Regions from separate parts of the Amycolatopsis sp. NPDC039088 genome, predicted to be linked through region 1. Evidence: riboswitches for the same ligand, from Rfam matches in the RefSeq annotation. Region 1 holds a riboswitch; the other holds the start of a gene.
The links. A riboswitch is a leader RNA that binds a small molecule or an ion and turns the genes downstream of it on or off. The one in region 1 is predicted to bind glycine.

Region 1 (14,401 bases):
GGCGTTCCCCGCCTGGCGTGCGGTGGCCCCCGGAGACCGGGCGCGGCTGCTGCGCCGCTTCGCCGACGCGGTCGACGCCGACATCGAGAATCTCGCCCAGCTCGAAGTCGCCAACGCGGGCCACACGATCGGCAACGCGCGCTGGGAGGCTGGCAACGTCCGCGACGTGCTGACGTACTACTCGGCGTCGCCGGAACGCTTGAGCGGCAAGCAGATCCCGGTGCCCGGCGGGGTGAACATGACATTCCACGAACCGCTCGGCGTGGTCGGGGTGATCGTGCCGTGGAACTTCCCGATGCCCATCGCGGGCTGGGGTTTCGCGCCCGCGCTCGCCGCCGGGAACACCGTCGTCCTCAAACCCGCGGAACTCACCCCGCTGACCGCGATCCGGCTCGGCGAACTCGCCCGTGAGGCGGGGATCCCCGAGGACGTCTTCCAGGTGCTTCCCGGCAAGGGATCCGTGGTGGGACAACGTTTCGTGGACAACCCCGCGGTACGCAAGGTCGTCTTCACCGGCTCCACCGAGGTCGGCAAGCAGATCATGGCGGGCTGCGCCGCGCAGGTGAAGCGGGTGACCCTGGAACTGGGCGGGAAGAACGCGAACATCGTGTTCGCCGACGCCGATTTGGAGAAGGCCGCGGCCTCGGCGCCCTACGGCGTGTTCGACAACGCCGGACAGGACTGCTGCGCGCGGTCGCTGATCCTGGTGCAGGCGAGTGTGTACGAGAAGTTCATGGAACTGCTCGAACCCGCCGTGAACGGCGTCGTCGTCGGGGATCCCCGGCTGGAGATGACCGAGATGGGGCCGCTGATCTCGGCCGGGCACCACGCGAAGGTGTCGTCCTATGTGGACGATTCCACGCCGGTGGCGTTCCGGGGGAGCGCGCCGCTGGGACCGGGCTACTGGTTCCCGCCGACCGTCGTCACCCCGCCGGACCTGCGGCATCCGCTGGCCGCCGACGAGATCTTCGGCCCGGTCGTCGCCGTGGTCCCGTTCGCCGAAGAAGCGGACGCGGTGACCATGGCCAACCACACCGAGTACGGCCTGTCCGGCTCGATCTGGACCCGCGACGTCGGCCGCGCCTTCCGCGTCGCGCGCGGCGTCGAAGCGGGGAACCTTTCGGTCAACTCGCATTCGTCCGTCCGGTACTGGACGCCGTTCGGCGGGTTCAAGCAGTCCGGGTTGGGCCGCGAACTCGGCCCGGACGCCGTGGATGCCTTCACCGAGACCAAAAACGTCTTTATCAGCACGGAGGACTGAGCAATGGTGCAGCGTTTCGAAGGCCGCGTCGCGGTCATCACCGGCGGCAGCAGCGGTATCGGACTCGCCACCGCCCGCAGGCTGGCGAGCGAGGGCGCGAAGGTCGTCATCGGCGACATCTCCGCGGAGACGGGCAAAGCCGCGGCCGACGAGGTCGGCGGCCTGTTCGTGCAGGCAGACGTCACCGACGCCGATCAGGTCGAGACCCTGTTCCAGACCACAGTGGACGAATTCGGCTCGGTCGACGTCGCGTTCAACAACGCCGGCATCTCCCCGCCCGAAGACGACTCGATCCTGACCACGGGCATCGACGCCTGGGAGAAGGTGCAGAAGGTCAACCTGACCTCGGTGTACCTGTGCTGCAAGGCCGTGCTGCCGCATATGCAACGGCAGGGCAAGGGATCGATCATCAACACGGCGTCGTTCGTCGCGGTGATGGGCGCGGCGACGTCGCAGATCTCTTACACCGCGTCCAAGGGCGGGGTGCTGGCGATGAGCCGGGAGCTGGGCGTGCAGTTCGCGCGGGAGAACATCCGGGTCAACGCGCTGTGCCCGGGCCCGGTGAACACGCCGCTGCTGAAGGAACTGTTCGCGAAGGACCCCGAGCGGGCCGCGCGACGGCTGGTGCACGTGCCGGTCGGGCGGTTCGCGGAACCGGAGGAGATCGCGGCCGCGGTCGCGTTCCTGGCCAGCGACGACGCCTCGTTCATCACGGCTTCGCAGTTCCTGGTGGACGGCGGGATCTCGGGCGCCTACGTCACGCCTCTTTGATCCCGCATTTAGTCCTCTGAATGTGTGCTCCGGAGTTTTTCGGCGTGGCCTACGAGTCAATCGCGCCCTGACCGTCCACAAGGGACCCTCCTTGGTGACCGAATGCCCGATTGATGGCTCTCTGCCGGAAGGTCACCACGAGCCTCAGTGGCACCACCAGTCGCAACGGCGGCGCGTGAAGGTCCCTTCCCTCGGCTCAGCCGAGGAAACTCGGCCATCATGTACTTCACCGCGAGCAAAGTTGCGGCCCATGCGTCACTCGTCCCGGTGGCCGGGATGGCGCGCCGCTGACCTGCGCTGTAGGTCTGGGACCGGGAGCCGTCCGGCTCCCGCGACCTGGAACAGCGGAGGCACGGAAATGACCCGGCAGATGAGCACCGCCATGCGTGACTGCATCGACCTGTGCAACGAGTGTCACGTCCGGTGCGAGGAGATGATGACCCGCTGCATGGAGGTCGGCGGCGCCAAGCTCGGGATGATGATGGTGACCTGCGCGGACATGTCCCGGATGAGCGCCGATATGATGATGCGCTGTTCGGCCATGGTCGCCGACCTCGAGATGATGCGCATGTGCGCGAAGATGTGCGGCCTGGCCTCCCAGATGATGCGCATGTGCGCCCAGGAATGTGCCAAGACCGGTGACGCCGAACTCGCCGAGGCCGCCGACATGATGACGCGCTGCGCCGAGCTGTGCGGCACCATCACCGCCGAGATGATGATGGAGAACGCCTGATCGCTCCAGCCGCGCCCGGGCACATCGGGTGTCCGGGCGAACGGCACAAGTGACATGTCCTGCCTGAAGTAGACGCGCGCCGAACACGCCAGGTACGGTGTGCGCACAACTTCAGACAGGGCCGTTGAGCTGGAGCGGGAGAGCCCTCACGAACGTGGTGGGGCACCGAAGGAGCAAACTCCCCGGAATCTCTCAGGTATCCACTACCGCTTCCGCGAGGCCACTCTGGAAAGCAGGCGCGCAAGTGCGTCTCACCCAAGGTGAAAGCCGCATTACCGTGCGGTGAAACTCTCAGGTGCCATGACAGAGGGGGAGTTCCCAGCGCACCGGTCTATCCGGCGCCTGACCCAAGGAGCTCCCTTGACCAGTACGTCCTTCGACGACCGGCACATCGGCCCCTCGGAGTCCGAGCAGGCCAAGATGCTCGCCGAGGTCGGCTACGGCAGCCTCGATGCCCTGGTGCAGGCCGCCGTGCCGTCCGCGATCAGGGTCACCGGTGACCTGGACCTTCCCCCGGCCGCGTCCGAGGAGGACGCCATCGCCGAGCTTCGCGCGCTCGCCGCGCTCAACAAGCCGATGACGCAGATGATCGGTCTCGGCTTCCACGACACGGTCACCCCGGCGGTCATCCGCCGCAACGTGCTGGAGAACCCGGCTTGGTACACGGCGTACACGCCCTACCAGCCGGAGATCTCGCAGGGCCGCCTCGAAGCGCTCCTCAATTTCCAGACCATGGTCTCCGAGTTGGCCGGTCTCGCCACCTCGAACGCCTCCCTGCTCGACGAGTCCACGGCTGTCGCCGAGGCCGTCATGCTGATGCGCCGCGTGTCGAAGGCGAAGTCCAACAAGGTCGTCCTCGACGCCGAGTGCCTGCCGCAGACCATCGCGGTCGTGCGCACCCGCGCCGAGGCGATGGGTGTCGAGGTCGAGGTCCGCGACCTGCTCACCGGCCTTCCCGAGGAGTTCTTCGGCGTCGTCGTCCAGTACCCGGGTGCCTCCGGCGTGCTGCGTGGCGCGGGCTTCTACTCCGCCATCTCCGAGACCGCGAAGGCCGCCGGCGCGCTGTACACCGTCGCCGCCGACCTGCTCGCCCTCACGCTGGTCACCGCGCCGGGTGAGTTCGGCGCGGACATCGCCGCCGGTTCGACGCAGCGCTTCGGTGTCCCGCTCGGCTACGGCGGGCCGCACGCCGGATTCATGGCCGTCCGCGCCGGGCTGGAGCGTTCGCTGCCGGGCCGCCTCGTCGGGGTCTCGGTCGACGCCGACGGCAACCCCGCGTACCGCCTCGCCCTGCAGACCCGTGAGCAGCACATCCGCCGCGAGAAGGCGACGTCGAACATCTGCACCGCGCAGGTCCTGCCCGCCGTGCTGGCCGCGATGTACGCGGTCTACCACGGTCCCGACGGCCTCAAGCGCATCGCGACGCGTGTTCACGGACTCGCCGCCGGTCTCGCGGACGCTCTCCGCACCGGGGGCGTCGAAGTCGTCCACGAGGGCTTTTTCGACACCGTTCTCGCCCGCATGCCCGGCCAGGCTGAAGCCGTCGTCGCCGTCGCCCGTGAGAACGGGATCAACCTCGGCCCGGTCGACGCCGACCACGTCCGCATCGCCGTCGACGAGGTCACCACGCCCGCGATCATCGCCAAGGTGCTCAACGCCTTCGGCATCGACACCCCCGCCGCCGACGACGCCCGCGCGCTGCCCACCGGCCTCGAGCGCGAGAGCGAGTACCTCACCCACGAGGTCTTCCACTCGCACCGCTCCGAGACCGCGATGCTGCGGTATCTGCGCGGCCTCTCCGACCTCGACTACGCGCTCGACCGCGGCATGATCCCGCTCGGCTCCTGCACGATGAAGCTCAACGCCACCACCGAGATGGAGCCGATCAGCTGGCGCGAGTTCGCGGGGATCCACCCGTTCGCCCCGGCCGAGGACGCCGAGGGCTACCACGTGCTGGTCGAGCAGCTGGCCGGCTGGCTGGCCGAGGTCACCGGCTACGACAAGGTGTCGCTGCAGCCGAACGCGGGCAGCCAGGGCGAACTCGCCGGTCTGCTGGCGATCCGCGCCTACCACCACGCCAACGGCCAGACCGAACGCGAGGTCTGTCTGATCCCGTCGTCCGCGCACGGTACGAACGCCGCCTCCGCCGTCATGGCCGGGATGCGCGTCGTCGTGGTCAAGTGCACCGACGAGGGCAACGTCGACCTCGACGACCTGCGCGCGAAGGTGGACGCCAACCGCGACACGCTGTCCGCGATCATGGTCACGTATCCGTCCACGCACGGCGTGTACGAGCACGGCATCGACGAGCTGGCCAAGATCGTCCACGACGCGGGCGGCCAGGTCTACGTCGACGGCGCGAACCTCAACGCCCTGCTGGGCTTGGCGAAGCCGGGTGAGTTCGGCGGCGACGTCTCGCACCTGAACCTGCACAAGACCTTCTGCATCCCGCACGGTGGCGGCGGCCCCGGCGTCGGCCCGGTCGCGGTCCGCGCGCACCTCGCGCCGTACCTGCCGAACCACCCGCTGCTGGAGAAGGCGGGTCCCGAAACCGGCGTCGGCCCGATCAGCGCCGCCCCGTTCGGCTCGGCGTCGATCCTGCCGATCTCGTGGGCGTACGTCCGCATGATGGGCGCGGGCGGGCTCACCGCCGCGACGCAGGTCGCGGTCCTCGCCGCGAACTACGTGGCCAAGCGGCTCAACCAGCACTACCCGGTGCTGTACACCGGCCAGGACGGCTTGGTCGCGCACGAGTGCATCCTCGACCTGCGCGGGCTCACCAAGGAGACCGGCGTCAGCGTCGACGACGTCGCGAAGCGCCTCATCGACTACGGCTTCCACGCCCCGACCATGTCGTTCCCGGTCGCGGGCACGCTGATGGTCGAGCCGACGGAGTCCGAAGACCTCGGCGAGATCGACCGTTTCTGCGACGCGATGATCGCCATCCGCGCGGAGATCGACGCCGTCGCGCAGGGCCGCTGGTCCGCGGACAACAGCCCGCTGCGCAACGCCCCGCACACCGCGGAAACCCTGGTCGGCGACTGGGACCTGCCGTACGACCGCGAACTGGCGGTGTACCCCGCCGGAGTGAATCGCAAGGCCAAGTACTGGCCCCCGGTGCGCCGCATCGACGGTGCGCGCGGGGACCGTAACCTCGTTTGCTCCTGCCCGCCGCTCAACGCCTACGAGAACTGAGGCACTTGATGTCGAAAGAGACGTCCCTGCACGGGGTCCACAAAGGACTGGGTGCGCTGTTCACCGACTTCGCGGGCTGGTCGATGCCGATCCGCTACAGCAGCGAACTGGCGGAGCACAAGGCCGTCCGCGAGGCGGCCGGGCTGTTCGACCTCTCGCATATGGCCGAGATCGAGGTGACCGGCCCGCAGGCTGCCGAGACCCTGGACTACGCCCTGGTCGGCAACCTGTCCGGCGTCAAGCCGGGCCGGGCGCGCTACACGATGATCTGCGACGAGAACGGCGGCGTGCTCGACGACCTGGTCGTCTACCGCCTCGCCGACGAGAAGTTCCTGGTCGTCGCCAACGCGGGCAACGCCGACGTGGTCGCCGAGGCGCTGGCCGAGCGAGTCTCCGGCTTCGACGCGGTCGTGGAAAACAAGTCCGAGGACGTCGCGTTGATCGCCGTCCAGGGCCCGAAGGCCGTCGAGATCCTCGGCGCCGTCACCGACGCCGACCTCGGCGCGCTCAAGTACTACGCGAGCGTCCCGGCCGTCGTGAAGGGTCACGACGTCCTGCTGGCTCGCACCGGCTACACCGGCGAGGACGGCTTCGAGCTGTACGTCCCGGCCGGTGAGGCTCCCGCCGTCTGGCGCATCCTGACCGACGCGGGCGAGCCGCACGGCCTGCTCCCGGCCGGCCTCGCCTGCCGCGACACCCTGCGCCTGGAAGCTGGAATGCCGTTGTACGGCAACGAACTCAGCCTCCAGCTGAGCCCGTTCGAAGCCGGTCTCGGCCGCGTCGTCAAGTTCGAGAAGCCTGGTGACTTCGTCGGCAAGGCCGCGCTCGAGGAACTGTCCAAGAAGGACGTTCCCCGCGTGCGCGTCGGGCTCAAGGGCTCCGGCCGCCGTGCCCCGCGTCACGGCTACACCGTCCTGGCGGGCGAGACCGAGATCGGCGAGGTCACCAGCGGTGCCCTTTCGCCCACCCTGGGCTACCCGATCGCCATGGCCTATGTGGACCGGGAGCACTCCGAACCCGGCACCGAGCTTTCCGTCGACATCCGGGGTCGTATCGAACCCGTCGAGGTCGTCGCCCTGCCCTTCTACTCCCGCGCCTGAAAGGCCCTTGAACGACCATGAGCATCCCCCAGGACCTGAAGTACACGAAGGAACACGAGTGGCTGCGCGTCGAGGACGGCGTCGCCACCGTGGGTATCACCGCCTTCGCCGCCGAGTCGCTCGGTGACATCGTGTTCGTCCAGCTGCCCTCGGTCGGTGACACGGTCACCGGCGGCGAGGTGTTCGGCGAGGTCGAGTCGACCAAATCCGTCAGCGAGCTGTACGCGCCCGTGGACGGCGAGGTCGTCGAGGTGAACGAGACCACAACGGACACCCCCGAGGTCATCAACTCGGACCCGTACACCGAAGGATGGCTCCTGAAGGTGCGTCTGTCCGGCGACGTGCCCGCCCTGCTCGACGCCCAGGCCTACGCCGTGCTCACCCAGGAGAGCTGAGATGTTCAATTCCTCCCTGTCCGAAGTGGACCCCGAGGTCGCCGCGGCCGTCGCCGCCGAACTCGACCGCCAGCAGTCGACCCTGGAAATGATCGCGTCGGAGAACTTCGCCCCGGTGGGCGTGCTCGAGGCGCAGGGTTCGGTGCTGACCAACAAGTACGCCGAGGGCTACCCCGGCCGCCGCTACTACGGCGGTTGCGAGCACGTCGACGTCATCGAGCAGCTGGCGATCGACCGCGCGAAGGCCCTGTTCGGCGCCGAGCACGCCAACGTCCAGCCGCATTCGGGCGCGCAGGCCAACGCCGCCGCCATGGTCGCCGTGCTCAACCCCGGCGACACCATCCTCGGTCTCGACCTCGCCCACGGCGGTCACCTGACCCATGGGATGAAGATCAACTTCTCCGGCAAGCTCTACAACGTCGTCGCCTACCATGTCGACAAAGAGACCGGCATCGTCGATGTCGCGGAGATCGAGCGGCTGGCCAAGGAGCACAAGCCGAAGCTGATCATCGCCGGCTGGTCGGCGTACCCGCGTCAGCTCGACTTCGCCGAGTTCCGCCGCATCGCCGACGAGGTCGGCGCGAAGGTCATGGTCGACATGGCGCACTTCGCCGGTCTCGTCGCCGCCGGGCTGCACCCGAGCCCCGTGCCGTACGCGGACATCGTCACCACGACCACGCACAAGACCCTCGGCGGCCCGCGCGGCGGCATCATCCTGTGCCGCCAGGAACTCGCCAAGAAGATCAACTCGGCGGTGTTCCCAGGCCAGCAGGGCGGCCCGCTGGAGCACGTCATCGCCGCCAAGGCCGTCGCGCTGAAGGTCGCCGCGAGCGAAGAGTTCCGCGAGCGTCAGCAGCGCGTGCTCGAAGGCGCGAAGATCCTGGCCGACCGCCTTTCGCGCACCGACTGCGCCGAAGCGGGCGTCCGCGTGCTGACCGGCGGCACCGACGTGCACCTGGTGCTCGTCGATCTGGTCAACTCCACTTTGGACGGTCAGCAGGCCGAGGACCGGCTGCATTCGGTCGGTATCACGGTCAACCGCAACGCCGTCCCGTTCGACCCGCGCCCGCCGATGGTCACCTCGGGCCTGCGGATCGGCACCCCGGCGCTCGCGACCCGCGGCTTCGGCGCCGAGGACTTCGCCGAGGTCGGCGACATCATCGCCGAGGCGTTGCGCCCCGACTTCGACGAGGATCTGCGCCAGTCGCTGTCCGCTCGCGTCGAACTGCTGGCGAAGAAGCACCCGCTGTACGCGGACCTCAACCGATGAGCGCGGTCCCCGAGGGGCGCAAACTTCTCCGGCTCGAAGTCCGCAACGCGCAGACTCCGATCGAGAAGAAGCCGTCGTGGATCAAGACCCGGGCGCGGATGGGTCCGGAGTTCACCGAGCTCAAGGGTCTGGTCAAGCGTGAAGGTCTTCACACCGTGTGCGAGGAAGCGGGCTGTCCCAACATTTACGAGTGCTGGGAGGATCGTGAGGCGACGTTCCTGATCGGTGGGGATCAGTGCACGCGGCGTTGTGATTTCTGTCAGATCGACACGGGTAAGCCTGCTGCGTTGGATCGGACTGAGCCGCGCAAGGTGGCGGAGTCGGTGCAGGCGATGGGGTTGCGGTATTCGACGGTGACCGGTGTCGCGCGCGATGACCTGGATGACGGTGGTGCGTGGTTGTATGCGGAGACCGTGCGTCAGATTCACGCGTTGAATCCCGGTACGGGTGTGGAGTTGTTGATTCCGGACTTCAACGCCGATCCTGATCAGTTGGCTGAGGTGTTCGGGTCGCGGCCGGAGGTGTTGGCGCACAACGTGGAGACGGTGCCGCGGATTTTCAAGCGGATTCGGCCTGGTTTCCGGTATGCGCGGTCGCTGGAGGTCATCACGAAGGCTCGTGAGGCCGGCCTGGTGACGAAGTCGAACCTCATCCTCGGTATGGGCGAGACCCCCGACGAGGTCGCGCCCGCGATGAAGGATCTGGTCGACGCGGGCTGCGAGATCTTGACGATCACCCAGTACCTGCGGCCCTCACCCCGGCATCATCCGGTGGACCGCTGGGTCAAGCCCGAGGAGTTCGTCGAGCACTCCAACGCCGCCGAGGCGATGAGTTTCGCCGGTGTGATGGCCGGACCGTTGGTGCGGTCGTCGTACCGGGCGGGGCGGTTGTTCGCGCAGACCAAGGCTCACCGCGGCGAGCCGCTGTCGGAGAACCTCGCACACCTGGCCGCCGAAGGCCCCGCAGCACAGGAAGCCAGCTCACTGCTGGCCAGATAGGAAGGAGGGCAGATCAATGGCGATCAGCGTCTTCGACCTGTTTTCGATCGGCATAGGCCCCTCCAGCTCCCATACGGTGGGCCCGATGCGGGCGGCGTTGACCTTTGTGGACGGTCTGGCCGCCGACGGCGACCTGACGGCCACGACCCGCGTCCAGTCGGAGCTTTTCGGTTCGCTGGGCGCGACCGGGTTCGGGCACGGCAGTGACAAGGCCGTCCTGCTCGGGCTTTCCGGGGAGCGTCCGGAGGAGATCGACACCGGCACGGTGCCGGGCAAGATCGCCGGGATCCGGGAATCGGGCAGGCTGCGGGTGCGGGGCGAGCACGAGATCGTGTTCGTCGAGGACACCGACCTCACCATGCACCGGCGGAAGTCGTTGCCGGCGCATCCGAACGGGATGATCTTCCGCGCGTTCGACGGTGACGGGAAGGTGCTGCGCGAGCGCACCTACTACTCCGTCGGCGGCGGCTTCGTCCGCGACGAGTCCTACGAGACCGACACCGTCGTCGTCGAGGACTCGACCCGGCTGGAATTCCCGTTCCGCACCGGCGCGGATCTGCTGAAGCACTGCGCGGACACCGGGCTGCCGATCAGCGAGATCATGCTGCGCAACGAACTCTCCTGGCGCACGCGCGAGGAGGTCCGTGAAGGCCTGCTGGAGATCTGGCAGGTCATGGTGGAGTGCGTGCGCAACGGCTGCGAGCACGAAGGCGTCCTGCCAGGCGGGCTGAAGGTGCCGCGCAGGGCGAAGGCGTTGCACGAGAAGCTGCTCGCCGAAGACGGCGTCGGCGATCCGCTGTACGCCATGGACTGGGTGAGCCTGTACGCGCTGGCGGTCAACGAGGAGAACGCCGCGGGCGGCCGTGTCGTCACGGCCCCGACCAACGGCGCCGCCGGGATCATCCCCGCCGTTCTGCATTACTACCAGCGGTTCATCCGCGGGTCGTCGGACGACGGCATCGTGACGTTCATGCTCACCGCGGGCGCGATCGGCTCGATCCTCAAGCAGACGGGTTCGATCTCCGGTGCCGAAGTCGGTTGCCAGGGCGAGGTCGGTTCGGCCAGCGCGATGGCCGCCGCCGCGCTCACCGAGGTCCTCGGCGGCTCGCCCGCGCAGGTGGAGAACGCCGCCGAGATCGGCGTCGAACACCACCTGGGGCTGACCTGCGACCCGGTCGGCGGGCTGGTGCAGATCCCGTGCATCGAGCGCAACGCCGTCGGCGCGTCCAAGGCGATCCACGCCGCGCGGATGGCGATGCGCGGCGACGGTTCGCATGTCGTGACGCTGGACAAGGCGATCAAGACCATGCGAGAGACCGGAGCCGACATGAGCGTGAAGTACAAGGAGACCGCGCGCGGCGGCCTCGCCGTCAACGTCATCGAGTGCTGACCTCTCGCATTTAGTCCTCTGGATGCGGTCCATGCGTGTGCAACTACCGCATCCAGAGGACGAAACGCGGGCGGCCTAAACTCGGGGAGTGGAGTCGAGCACGGTCGTGAACGCGGGTGACGCGCTGTTCCGCCCGGTGCGCGCGGGCAACGCCTTCGAGGAGACCGTCGAAAGGCTGCTCCAGGCGATCCGGCTCGGCGTGGTGGGCGCGGGGGAGCGGCTGCCTTCGGAACGGGAACTCGCCGACCGGCTGGGCGTCAGCCGGGTGACGCTGCGGGAAGCGATCCGCGCGCTGGCCGACGCCGGCTACGTCGAATCGCGGCGCGGGCGTTATGGCGGCACGTTCGTCAACGACGTCCTGCCCGATCCACCCGCCGCCGACGGGCGGAAGGTCGACAACGCCACCTTGGAGGACGCGCTCGGCCTGCGGCACGTCCTGGAGACGGGTGCCGCCGAGATGGCGGCGTCGCGTTCCCTCACCCCGGCCGACCGCCAGCACCTGACCGGCACCCTCGCCGAGGCCGCCGCGGCCGACCTCGGCGATTACCGGCGCAAGGATTCGCGGCTGCATCTCGCGATCGCCGAGGTCACCGCGTCCGGCTCGCTGACAACGGCGATGGCCGACGCGCGGACGCGGGTCAATCAGCTGCTCGACATGATCCCGCTGCTCGAACCGAACCTCGAGCACTCCAACGCCCAGCACGAGGCCATCGTCGACGCGATCCTCGCCGGGGATCCCGAGGCGGCTCGCCAGGCGATGACCGAGCACGTCGAAGGCACCGCTTCGCTGCTTCGCGCCTTCCTCGCCTGACCTCTTTCCGGGCACCCCACCCCGCGTTTCGTCCTCTAAATGCGGTAGTTGGCATCGCGAACCACCGCATTTAGAGGACGAAATGCGGGAGTCAAGCCACGATCTGGTGATTTTCCCACAACCTTTTCCCTCGGTCGGCCGTCTTAGCCTGCGTGGAAAACCCGGATGACGAAACCGCACCCGAGTCGGAAACCACGGCAACCCCGGCGCCGGAAGGGAAGAAACGCAGGTGGCGCCGGATCGCCGCCTGGACGTTCGGCCTCCTGATCGGCATCCCGGTCGTCGCGTTCGGGATCGCGTACGTCCTGCTCGACGTCCGCAGCCCCCAGGAGGTGCTCGCGGACCTCGACAAGACCGTCGTCCTGCAGAACGCCGACGGTTCCGAACTGCTCAAGGTGGTCCCGCCCGGCGGAGACCGGCTGTTCGTGCCCTACGACGCCATCCCGCCGAAGCTGCGCGACGCGATCGTCGCGACCGAGGACCCGACCTTCTGGGACAACGAGGGCTTCGACCTCACCGGACTCGGCCGCGCGCTGGTGACCGGTGTCGGCGGTGGCTCGGGCATCACCCAGCAGTACATCAAGAAGTCCACCGGCAATGAGGACGCCACCCTCACCCGCAAGTTCTCCGAACTGGTGCTCGCCACGAAGATCACCCAGCAGCAGACCAAGAAGGAGATCTTCGAGAGCTACGTCAACATCATCTCGTTCGGCCGCGGCACCTACGGCCCGGCGTCGGCGATGAACGCCTACTTCGGCCGCAAACTCGACGACTCGATGACGTGGAGCGAGGCGGCCTTCCTCGCCGGGATGATCCAGTCGCCCTCGGTGCACGACCCGTACGCCTCCACCCACGAGCACGCCATGAAGCGCTGGTCGTACGTGGTGAACAAGCTGGTCGCCCGCGGTTACGTCAGCCAGGCCGAAGCGGTCACGATGACCTATCCGGAGGACGCCGTCCAGGCGCCCTCGGAGACCCGCGCCGGCCGCGTCACCTACGAGAAGTACCACATCAAGCAGCAGGTCCTCGCCGAGTTGGAACAAGTGGGCTTCCCGCTGGACCGGCTCCGCGGCGGCGCGATGAAGGTCGAGACGACCATCGACCCGCGTGCGCAGGCCTCGGCCGAGAAGGTGGTCAAGGAGCGGCTGCAGGGGCAGCCGGAACACTTCCGTGCCTCGCTGGTCGCGGTCGAACCCGGGACCGGCGCCATCCGCGCGTACAACGGTGGCGGCTGGAGTGTGCACGACTACGCGGGCACGCCGTACGGCACCGGTTCGGCCTTCCATCCCTTCACTCTCGCCGCCGGACTCAGGCAGGGCGTCAACGTGGACGAACCGGTGAAACCGCCGCCCCAGGTCGATTTCCTCGGCGAGACCTTCAAATTCCAGGACCAGTGCGGTGAGGCCGGGAAGTGCACACTGCGCGACGCGCTCGCACGGGATGCCCAGGGACCGTTCGTCGACCTGGCGAAACGACTCGGCGCGGAAGCGGTCCGGAACGGCGCCCGCGCGGCGGGTATCCCGGAGGCCGTCGACGGCGCGGTGACCCTGCGCGAGAAGGACGGGTTCCTGATCGGACCCGGAATCGCGGTCGGCCGCTATCCCTTGCGGCCCAGCGACATGGCCGGTGCCTACGCGACGTTCGCCGCCGAGGGTATGCGCGCCACCCCGCATCTGGTGTCGAAGATCCGGGACGAGCACGGCGAGATCGTGTGGGAGCGGCCGCCGGACAAGGCGCCCGCGTTCGACGACGACGAGTCGCTGAGCCGCCGGATCGCCGGCACGATCAGCCGCGTGCTGATCACCGGTCTGCAGGGCCGCCCGGCGGCGTTGAAGACCGCCGACTTCCGGTTCAACGAAACCGACGACAACGCCAGTGGCTGGGCGGTCGGGTACACGCCGCAGCTTTCGACGGCGGTCTGGGTCGGCTCGGACGAACCACGCCGGATGCGGGACGCCGCCGGGGAGAAGCTGACCGGCAAGACCATCCCGGCCGAGATGTGGCAGCGCTTCATGAGCGGCTACCACCAGGGGCTTCCGGTGCGGTGGGCGGAACCCGCCGAGACGCAGGCGGCTCCGGCACCGACCCGGTGACTCAGGCGAGCACGGCGCCGGTGCCGGGTGGGTCAAGTTGGTCGTGGGGGGGGGGGGGGGGGGGGGGAGAAAAAAAAAAAAAAAAAAAAAAAAAAAAAAAAAAAAAAAAAAAAAAAAAACCCCCCCCCCCCCCCCCCCCCCCCCCCCCCCCCCCCCCCCCCCCCCCCCCCCCCCACCACCCGGGCTAGGACTTCACGAGCGCGATGGTCAGCCCGTCGTAACCCTTCGCGCCGACCGTCTGGAACGCCGTCGCGTCGACGCGTGGTTCGGTGGAGATCATCTCGTGCAGCCGCCGGATCCCCTGGATGTTCGGGTCTTCGCTGGCGGCGTTGGCCACCGCGCCGCCGCGGACGACGTTGTCGACCACGATCACGCCGCCGGGCC
Region 2 (8,409 bases), on a different contig from region 1:
CTCGACCCGTTCGTGCCCGCCGAGCTGGTCAGGGACTGCTTCGAACTGGCAGCGGACATCCGTGAGCTGGACATGCGCGCCAGCCCGTACGATCTCGCTTCGTTCGGGTACTCGCCCGTCCGGATCGAGACCCCGGAGGGCAGAGCCGAGTACGCCCGTGCGCAGGCCGTTTTCGCCCGCCGGGCCGCGCCTCTGCGTGAGCACCTGATAGCGCATTGCAAACGGCTTCTGGCCGAGGTAAAGACGGCGCACGCGACACGCGGAAAACAACTGTGAGTTGCCGCATTCCCCGCAACATCTTCCCCTGTTAGAGTGATAACGGTTTGATTGCATACGCAGCGCGAGCGCGCACGTTTCGAAAGGACAACGATGGGGCGACACAGCGTTGCCGAAGAGCCGGTACCGCACCCCCTCGACCCGCCGAAGCGCCCCCAGGGCCGCAGTGAGGCGACCGGCTCGCACCGGATCGTCGGGAAGAAGGCCCCGCGGCGCAGGATCGCCAAGTGGCCCATCGCCTGCCTGGTCCTGGTGGTACTGGTCGCGATCGGAATCTTCGGCTGGAACTGGGCGGACGGAGAGCTCAACACCCGTGCCGAAGCCCAGGCCAAGGGCTGCAGCGCCGGCGAGACCCCGATGCGGGTCGTCGTCACCCCCAGCATCGAGAAGCCGCTCCGCGCGGCGGCCGAGCGCTGGAACAACGCCGCGACCGTGGTCCGCGACCACTGCGTGATCATCCAGATCGACGCGCTGCCCTCGGCGGCCGTGCTCGACGGCCTCGTCGGGCGGACGAACCTGGACGCCATCGGCGGCCTTCCCGCCGCCTGGATCCCCGAGTCGTCCTACTGGGTGACGGAACTGAACACCGCCAAGCCCGAACTGGTCGGTTCGCCCGCCCAGTCGGTCGCGACGGCGCGTTCGGCCGACTACCCGCTCGTCGGGCTCGCCGGTAAGACCATCGACGAGGTCCAGATGCGCGCCTCGCAGACGTTCCGGCAGTTCCTGCAGCAGCCCGCCCAGCAGGCCGACTTCGCCGCCGCGGGCATCAAGGCCACCTGACTTCGCACACAGAAGTACGTGAAGGCCCCCTTTCATTGCGTCTAGCGCAGTGAAGGGGGCCTTCACGTACTTCGGGGGTACTCAGCCGGCGAGGAGCTGTTCACGCAGGATGTCGGCGTGCCCGCAGTGGTGGGCGAGTTCCCGCAGAACTTGCAGGTACACCCAGTGAAGCGTGCGCGGTCCGGTCCGGTGGCCGGTCACGACCGTGTCCAAGGACAGGTCCGCGACCGTCGTCCGGGCCGTGGCGCAGGCTTCCCGGTGGGCCGCGATGACCGAGGCGATGGTGTCGTCGCCGGAGAGCCGGAAGGATTCCTCCGGATCGGGCACCAGACCGAGTTCCTTGCGCGGCGTACCCCCCACGCATTCCTCGAACCACACCCGCTGCATCCAGGTCACGTGTTTGAGCAGCCCGAGCGGCGTCGTCGCCGACGGGACGAGCCGACGGCGGGCCTGTTCCTCGGTAAGACCGTCGAGCGTCGCCTCGAGAGCGGTGCGGTAGTCCTCGATGAACGCCTCGAGCTGGGTGCGCTCGTCATCCAGGGGCACCTCGAACGGACCCATCAACGTCTCCAAGTCATTTGAGGGGCAAGGCCTGCGTCTAAACGAGGTCGAAGGTGTCCGGGTCGGGGCCGGTACGGGTGCCGTCGTCGAAGTCGGCGAGGGCGGCCAGATCGTCTTCGGCGAGTTCGAAGTCGAAGACGTCGAAATTCTCGCGGATCCGGGACGGCGTCACGGATTTCGGGATCGCGACGGTGCCGAGCTGCAGATGCCAGCGGAGCACCAGCTGTGCCGGGCTCTTGCCGTATTTGGCCGCGAGGGCGGTCAGCGTCGCGTCCGAGAGCAGCGATCCCTGCGCGAGCGGGCTCCAGGCCTCGGTGACGATGCCGTGCTCGGCGTGGAATTCCCGCAACGCCTTCTGCTGCAGCCGGGGATGCAGCTCGACCTGGTTGACCGCCGGCACGATCCCCGTCTCGTCGAACAGCCGCCGCAGATGCGGCTCGTGGAAGTTCGACACCCCGATGGCCCGCACCCGGCCATCCGCGTAGAGCTTTTCCAGCGCTCGCCAGGTTTCCACGTACTTGCCGCGGGTCGGCATCGGCCAGTGGATCAGGTACAGGTCGACCCGGTCCAGGCCCAGTTCCGCCAGGCTGGCGTCGAACCCGCGGAGCGCCTCGTCGTACCCGTGGGCCGGATTCGGCAGTTTCGTGGTGATGAACAGTTCGTCGCGAGGCACGCCCGCCGTGCGGATCGCCTCGCCGACACCGGCTTCGTTGCGGTAGGACGCGGCGGTGTCGATGCCGCGGTACCCGGCTTCGATCGCGGTCCGGACGACCTTGGCCGTATCGCCCGCGGGCACCTGCCAGACACCGAAACCGAGTTGGGGGATGGCTACCTCGTTGTTCAGGACGACGGAAGGCACGGCCATGGATGAAGAATCCTCACTCCGAGTCTGTGGCGGGGCTTCTTGCCCGCATCATTCCACCCCGCGCCGCGCGTACGCGCGCAGATGCTCGGCCGTGTCCGCGTCGGCCGGGAAGAAGGATTCGATCACCAGCTCGGCGACCGTGATGTCCAACGGCGTCCCGAACGTGGAAACCGTGCTGAAGAACGTGAGATCCACGCCCTCGTGCCGCAGCCGAAGCGGGACGAAGATGTCGCCCGGCCCGGGGACCTCCACCTCGGGAACGGGGTCTTCACACGGATAGGTGAGGAGTTCCTCCAGCAGTTCCGTCAGGCCCGGATCCGCCGTCTGGGTCACTTGGCGCCGCAGCCTGCCGAGCAGATGGGCCCGCCACTCCCCCAGATTCAGCACGTACGGCGCCATTCCCTCCGGATGGAGGGTCAGCCGGAGGACGTTGACCGGCTGCGTCATCAGGGTGGGCGACACCAGGTCGGTCATGATCGACACGCTCGCGTTGGCGTCGACCAGATTCCACCCGCGATCGACGACGGCGGCCGGGTACGGCTCGTGACTCGTCAGCAGCTGCCGGACCGCCTGGCGGACCGCGGCCAGTTCCGGGTCGCCGAGCCCGCTCTCCGGATACGCGGGCGCGTAGCCCGCCGCGAGGAGCAGCTGATTGCGTTCCCGCAAGGGCACCTCCAGATGTTCGCCCAGCCGCAGCACCATGTCCCGGCTGGGCTTGGACCGCCCGGTCTCCACGAAACTCAGGTGCCTGGTCGAGATCTCGGCGGAGATGGCGAGGTCGAGCTGGCTGATCCGGCGGCGATCGCGCCATTCCCGCAGGAGCTCGCCGACGGGGCGGCCCGCGCGGTTCGCGGTCAAGGTGGTCGTCACGATCACGAACCTACGCACCGCGCACGCCGGGCCGCCATTACCTCTCACGTAATCGACGGGACCCACCCTCGGCCGACAGAGTTGCGTCATCGGTTACCCCACAACGCACCAAGGAGACACCATGTCGGACATCCAGCGCGTCGCCGAGCAGTACATCGCCGTGTGGAACGAGACGGACACCGAAAAGCGCCGTGCGCTCATCGCCGAGGTGTTCACCGAGGACGCCGCCTACACCGACCCGCTGGGCGCGGTCACCGGTCACGACGGTGTCGACGGCTTCGTCGCCGGCGCGCAGGCCCAGTTCGCCGGGCTGAGGTTCAGCCTGCCCGCCGCGCCCGACGCGCACCACGACATCGCACGATTCCAGTGGTACCTCAGCGCTCCCGGTGCGGAGGAACCGCTCGCGATCGGCTTCGACGTCATCACCGTCGAGGACGGGCGGATCAAGCAGGTGCTCGGCTTTCTCGACAAGATGCCCGGCTGAGACCTACGCGAAGGCCTCTGGCGGCGGGCAGAAGCAGACGAGGTTGCGGTCACCCGCGGCCCCGTCGATCCGCCGCACCGGGGGCCAGATCTTCGCGGCGGTGAAGCCCGCCGGGAAGACGGCGATCTCCCTGCTGTACGGGCGATCCCACTCGCCCGCGAGGCACCGCGCGGTATGCGGGGCGTTGCGCAGCGGGCTGTGCGCCACCGGCCACTCCCCCGCGGCGATCTTCTCGATCTCGCCGCGGATCGCGATCATCGCGTCACAGAACCGGTCGAGCTCGCCGAGGTCCTCGCTCTCGGTGGGCTCGACCATGAGCGTGCCCGCGACCGGGAACGACATCGTCGGCGCGTGGAGGCCGTAGTCGGCCAGCCGTTTGGCGACGTCGTCGACGGTGACACCGGTCCGTTTGGTCAGCGCCCGGAGATCGAGGATGCACTCGTGCGCCACGAGTCCTTCGTGCCCGGAGTACAGCACCGGATAGTGCTCCGCGAGGCGCTTGGCGACGTAGTTGGCGTTCGCGACCGCGGTCAGCGTCGCGCGCTTCAGCCCTTCCGCGCCCATCATCCGGATGTAGGCCCAGGAGATCGGCAGGATCGACGCGCTCCCCCATGGCGCGGCGCTGATCGGGCCGACACCGGTCGCCGGGCCCGCTTCCGGCTGCAGGGGATGGTTCGGCAGGTACGGCGCCAGGTGCGCGCGGACGCCGATCGGCCCGGCCCCGGGGCCGCCACCGCCGTGCGGGATGCAGAAGGTCTTGTGCAGGTTGAGATGGGAGACGTCGGCGCCGAACTTCCCGTACTGCGCGACCCCGATCAGCGCGTTCAGGTTCGCCCCGTCGACGTACACCTGGCCGCCCGCGTCGTGCACCAGCGCGCAGACCTCGCGCACGGTGTCCTCGTACACGCCGTGCGTCGAGGGATAGGTGATCATGATCGCGGCGAGGTCGTCCGCGTGCTCGTCCACAGTGGACTTCAGGTGGCCGAGGTCGATATTGCCCTCGTCGTCGCATTTCACGACGACCACGCGCATTCCCGCCATCACCGCGCTGGCCGCGTTCGTGCCGTGCGCGCTCGACGGGATCAAGCAGACGTCACGGGCCGCGTTCCCGCGTTCGCGGTGGTAGGCGCGGATGGCCAGCAGACCGGCGAACTCGCCCTGGCTGCCCGCGTTCGGCTGCAGGGAAACCGCGTCGTAGCCGGTGATCCCGGCCAGCCAGCGCTCCAGGTCCCGCACGATGGCGAGCAGCCCGGCCGCGTCCTCGACGGGTGCGAACGGGTGCAGACCGGCGAACTCGGGCCAGGTGATCGGCTCCATTTCGGCCGTGGCGTTGAGCTTCATCGTGCACGAGCCGAGCGGGATCATGCTCCGGTCGAGCGCGACGTCCTTGTCGGACAACGCCCGCAGGTACCGCAGCAGCGCGGTTTCCGAGCGGTGCGCGTGGAAGACGGGATGCGTGAGGTACTCGCTCGTGCGGCGCAGATCCGGCGGGAAGCCGTCGGCGGTGTCCGCGTCGAGGGAGTCCACATCGGACACCGCGACACCGAACGCCTTCCACACCAGGGAAAGATGCTCGCGGGTGGTCGTCTCGTCACAGGCGATGGCGACGTGGTCGGAGTCCACGAGCCGGAGGTTGACGCCGAGTTCCCGTGCCGTGCCGACGATCCCGGCCGCGCGCCCGGGGGCAGCCACCATGACGGTGTCGAAGAATTCGCAATGCACCACGTCCACGCCGCTTTCGGCGAGCCCCGCCGCGAGCACGGTTGCCATCCGGTGCGCGCGGTTCGCGATGGCGCGCAAGCCTTCCGGCCCGTGGTACACCGCGTACATCGACGCGATGACCGCCAGGAGCACCTGCGCGGTGCAGATGTTGCTGGTCGCCTTCTCCCGGCGGATGTGCTGTTCGCGGGTCTGCAGCGCCAGCCGGTACGCGGGCGCGCCGTCGGCGTCCTTCGACACTCCGACGAGCCTGCCGGGCAACTGGCGTTCGAGTCCTTGGCGCACGGCGAGATACGCCGCGTGCGGGCCACCGAAGCCCATCGGCACGCCGAACCGCTGCGTCGACCCGATGGCGACGTCGGCGCCGAGCTCACCCGGTGACCGCAGCAAGGTCAGCGCCAGCGGATCGGCGGCTATCACCACGGCCGCGCCCAGCGCCTTGGCCTCGGTGATGGTGTGGTCCCATTCGCGGACGACGCCGGAAGCGCCGGGATACGAGAGCAGCACGCCGAAGAAGTCGCCGCCGAGGCCCAGTCCGGTGATGCCCTGCGAGAGATCCGCGGTCACCAGGTCGATACCGAGCGGTTCGGCGCGGGTGCGCAGGACCTCGATCGTCTGCGGCAGCGTGTCCTCGTCGACCACGAACCGGTTCGATTTCGCCTTGCCCGCCCGGCGGACCAGCGTCATCGCCTCCGCCGCCGCGGTCGCCTCGTCCAGCATCGACGCGTTCGCGATCGGCAGTCCGGTCAGGTCGGCGACCATGGTCTGGAAGTTGAGCAGCGCTTCGAGGCGGCCTTGCGAGATCTCCGGCTGATACGGCGTGTACGCGGTGTACCAGGCGGGGCTCTCCAGCACGTTGCGGCGGATCACCGGCGGGGTCACGGTGTCGTGGTAGCCGAGGCCGATCATCTGGACCATGGGCCGGTTGCGAGCGGCCAGCGCGCGGAGTTCGGCAAGCGCGCCGGTCTCGGTGGCGGGCGGCGGCAGGTCCGGCGGCGTGGCGGATTCCCGGAGCGACGCGGGGACGGCCCGCTCGGCCAGTTCGTCGAGAGAAGCGACGCCGACGACGTCGAGGATGCGCGCGAGTTCCCCAGCGCCGGGACCGATGTGCCGGTCCGCGAAGGGGGTTCCGGATTCGAGAGCGGCCAGAGAAACGGGCTCCAACGGGGACCTCCCAGGACGCGGGGGTGAGGCCGGGACGATTGTCCTGGCCCTCCCCACTCTGTCCGTACTCCCGTGGGAGCGCCTGAGAGTTTCGCCCGAGTGTTGAGCCGGGCTTGCACCGTCGGCGGGGCCGCCAGGCTGTGACCTGGCGAACCACTTTCCAGAGGCGTCTCGTCCGCGCGGTCCAGGGTGCCTGAGAGGTTCCGGGGAGGACTTGCTCCTTCGGCGCCGAGCTCAACGGTTATCGACTCGGTCTCTCCCGCGCGGATTCGTCGACCGCGGAACCGAGCCTACCCTGCCGCCCGCGCGGCTTCATGATCAGCCGGTGCGACGTGCGTTACGGCGCTGCGTGAGCTCGTCCGGGGTGACGGTTTCGATCGTTCCGCCGTCGGCGCGCTCGGCCGGGAATTCGTGGATGGTTCCGCTGATCTCCTGCATCGCGCCGCTGACGGCGATGCCGAACACGCCCTGACCGCCCTGCAGTAAATCGACGATCTCTTCGGGCGAGGTGCACTCGTAGACGGTGGTGCCGTCGGAGAACAGGGTGACCCTGGCGAGGTCACGGACGCCGCGCAGGCGCAGGTGATCGACAGCGACCCGGATGTTCTGCAACGAGACACCGGTGTCCAGCAACCGTTTGACGACCTTCAGGACGAGGATGTCCTTGAACGAGTACAGCCGCTGCGAACCGGAGCCGTGCGCCGTGCGGATACTCGGCGCGACCAGCTTCGTCCTGGCCCAGTAGTCGAGCTGCCGGTAGGTGATCCCGGCGATCTGACAGGCGGCGGGACCGCGGTAACCGACGAGTTCGTCCGGGAGGGAAGAGTCGGGGAACAGCTCGCCCTGCTCGCCGTCTGCGACCGGAACGAGCGGCTCTTGAGGGCTACCAGCCTCGACCACGCCATGCCTCCCCTCGCCCGACCTGGCGGCCGGCGAACAAAGCCGCGCGGACCCATGTGAGTCCGCACCGGAGTGAACCGTCAAGACGGATGCCCCAGACATCCGAATCACACCTTGGCGATTTACCTCCATTGACGGTAAGCGTGTCCGGCAAAGCGGTCAACGCGACGCGCGGTCGACCTCAAGCTCTTCTTGAGACTTGCCGGGAATGGTCCCCCGAACGGCGGCGGGCTTGTCGCTTTTACTCAGTCGTGTTAATTTTTACTCATGCGAGTAAACACATCCACCGAAACCGCCGCCGCCGAGGTGCAGGCAGAGCTCGGGTTGTCGGTCACGGAGGCCGCGCGGCGGGCCCAGATCATCAGCGCCACGATCGCGACGATCGCCGAGCTCGGTTACCACAAGACGTCGTTCGCGAAGATCAAGGAGCGGGCCGGGCTGTCCAGTACCCGGATCATCTCCTACCACTTCACCAACAAGTCCGGCCTGATGCAGGCCGTGGTCACCACCGCGACCGGGATGAAGGACAAGTTCCTCGAAGAGCGGATCCAGGGCACCACCGACCGGGCCGGGCTGCTGCGCGGCTACATCGAGTCGGAGATCGCGTTCCTCGGCTCGTACCCGGAACTGGTACGGGTCATGGTCGAGATGGCTTCGAGCGGATCCGACGCGGAGGGCTGGTTCATGTCGGCGCCGATGGTCGAAGAGTTCCGTACCGGCCGGCTCGAGCGCCAGCTACGGCAGGGACAGCGGGAAGGCGCTTTCGGCGATTTCGCGCCGGACGTGATGG

Region 2: another riboswitch for glycine. It lies ahead of gcvP (aminomethyl-transferring glycine dehydrogenase); the one in region 1 lies ahead of gcvP (aminomethyl-transferring glycine dehydrogenase).

What each region holds. Positions count from the first base shown of each region.
Region 1 is NZ_JBVKAE010000025.1:73,572-87,972, forward strand. Features, by position in the region: gene ACZ7KI_RS28740 (aldehyde dehydrogenase family protein) at 1-1,261, shown strand, start outside; gene ACZ7KI_RS28745 (3-oxoacyl-ACP reductase) at 1,265-2,032, shown strand; gene ACZ7KI_RS28750 (four-helix bundle copper-binding protein) at 2,391-2,765, shown strand; glycine riboswitch at 2,891-2,984, shown strand; gene gcvP (aminomethyl-transferring glycine dehydrogenase) at 3,126-5,960, shown strand; gene gcvT (glycine cleavage system aminomethyltransferase GcvT) at 5,969-7,060, shown strand; gene gcvH (glycine cleavage system protein GcvH) at 7,078-7,455, shown strand; gene glyA (serine hydroxymethyltransferase) at 7,457-8,725, shown strand; gene lipA (lipoyl synthase) at 8,722-9,723, shown strand; gene ACZ7KI_RS28780 (L-serine ammonia-lyase) at 9,740-11,113, shown strand; gene ACZ7KI_RS28785 (FadR/GntR family transcriptional regulator) at 11,202-11,924, shown strand; gene ACZ7KI_RS28790 (transglycosylase domain-containing protein) at 12,077-14,017, shown strand; gene ACZ7KI_RS28795 (O-methyltransferase) at 14,202-14,401, opposite strand, start outside.
Region 2 is NZ_JBVKAE010000037.1:29,017-37,425, forward strand. Features, by position in the region: gene ACZ7KI_RS34880 (3-methyladenine DNA glycosylase) at 1-276, shown strand, start outside; gene ACZ7KI_RS34885 (hypothetical protein) at 370-1,056, shown strand; gene ACZ7KI_RS34890 (DinB family protein) at 1,138-1,617, opposite strand; gene ACZ7KI_RS34895 (aldo/keto reductase) at 1,655-2,482, opposite strand; gene ACZ7KI_RS34900 (helix-turn-helix domain-containing protein) at 2,531-3,358, opposite strand; gene ACZ7KI_RS34905 (nuclear transport factor 2 family protein) at 3,474-3,836, shown strand; gene gcvP (aminomethyl-transferring glycine dehydrogenase) at 3,840-6,719, opposite strand; glycine riboswitch at 6,890-6,991, opposite strand; gene ACZ7KI_RS34915 (MerR family transcriptional regulator) at 7,038-7,619, opposite strand; gene ACZ7KI_RS34920 (TetR/AcrR family transcriptional regulator) at 7,887-8,409, shown strand, end outside.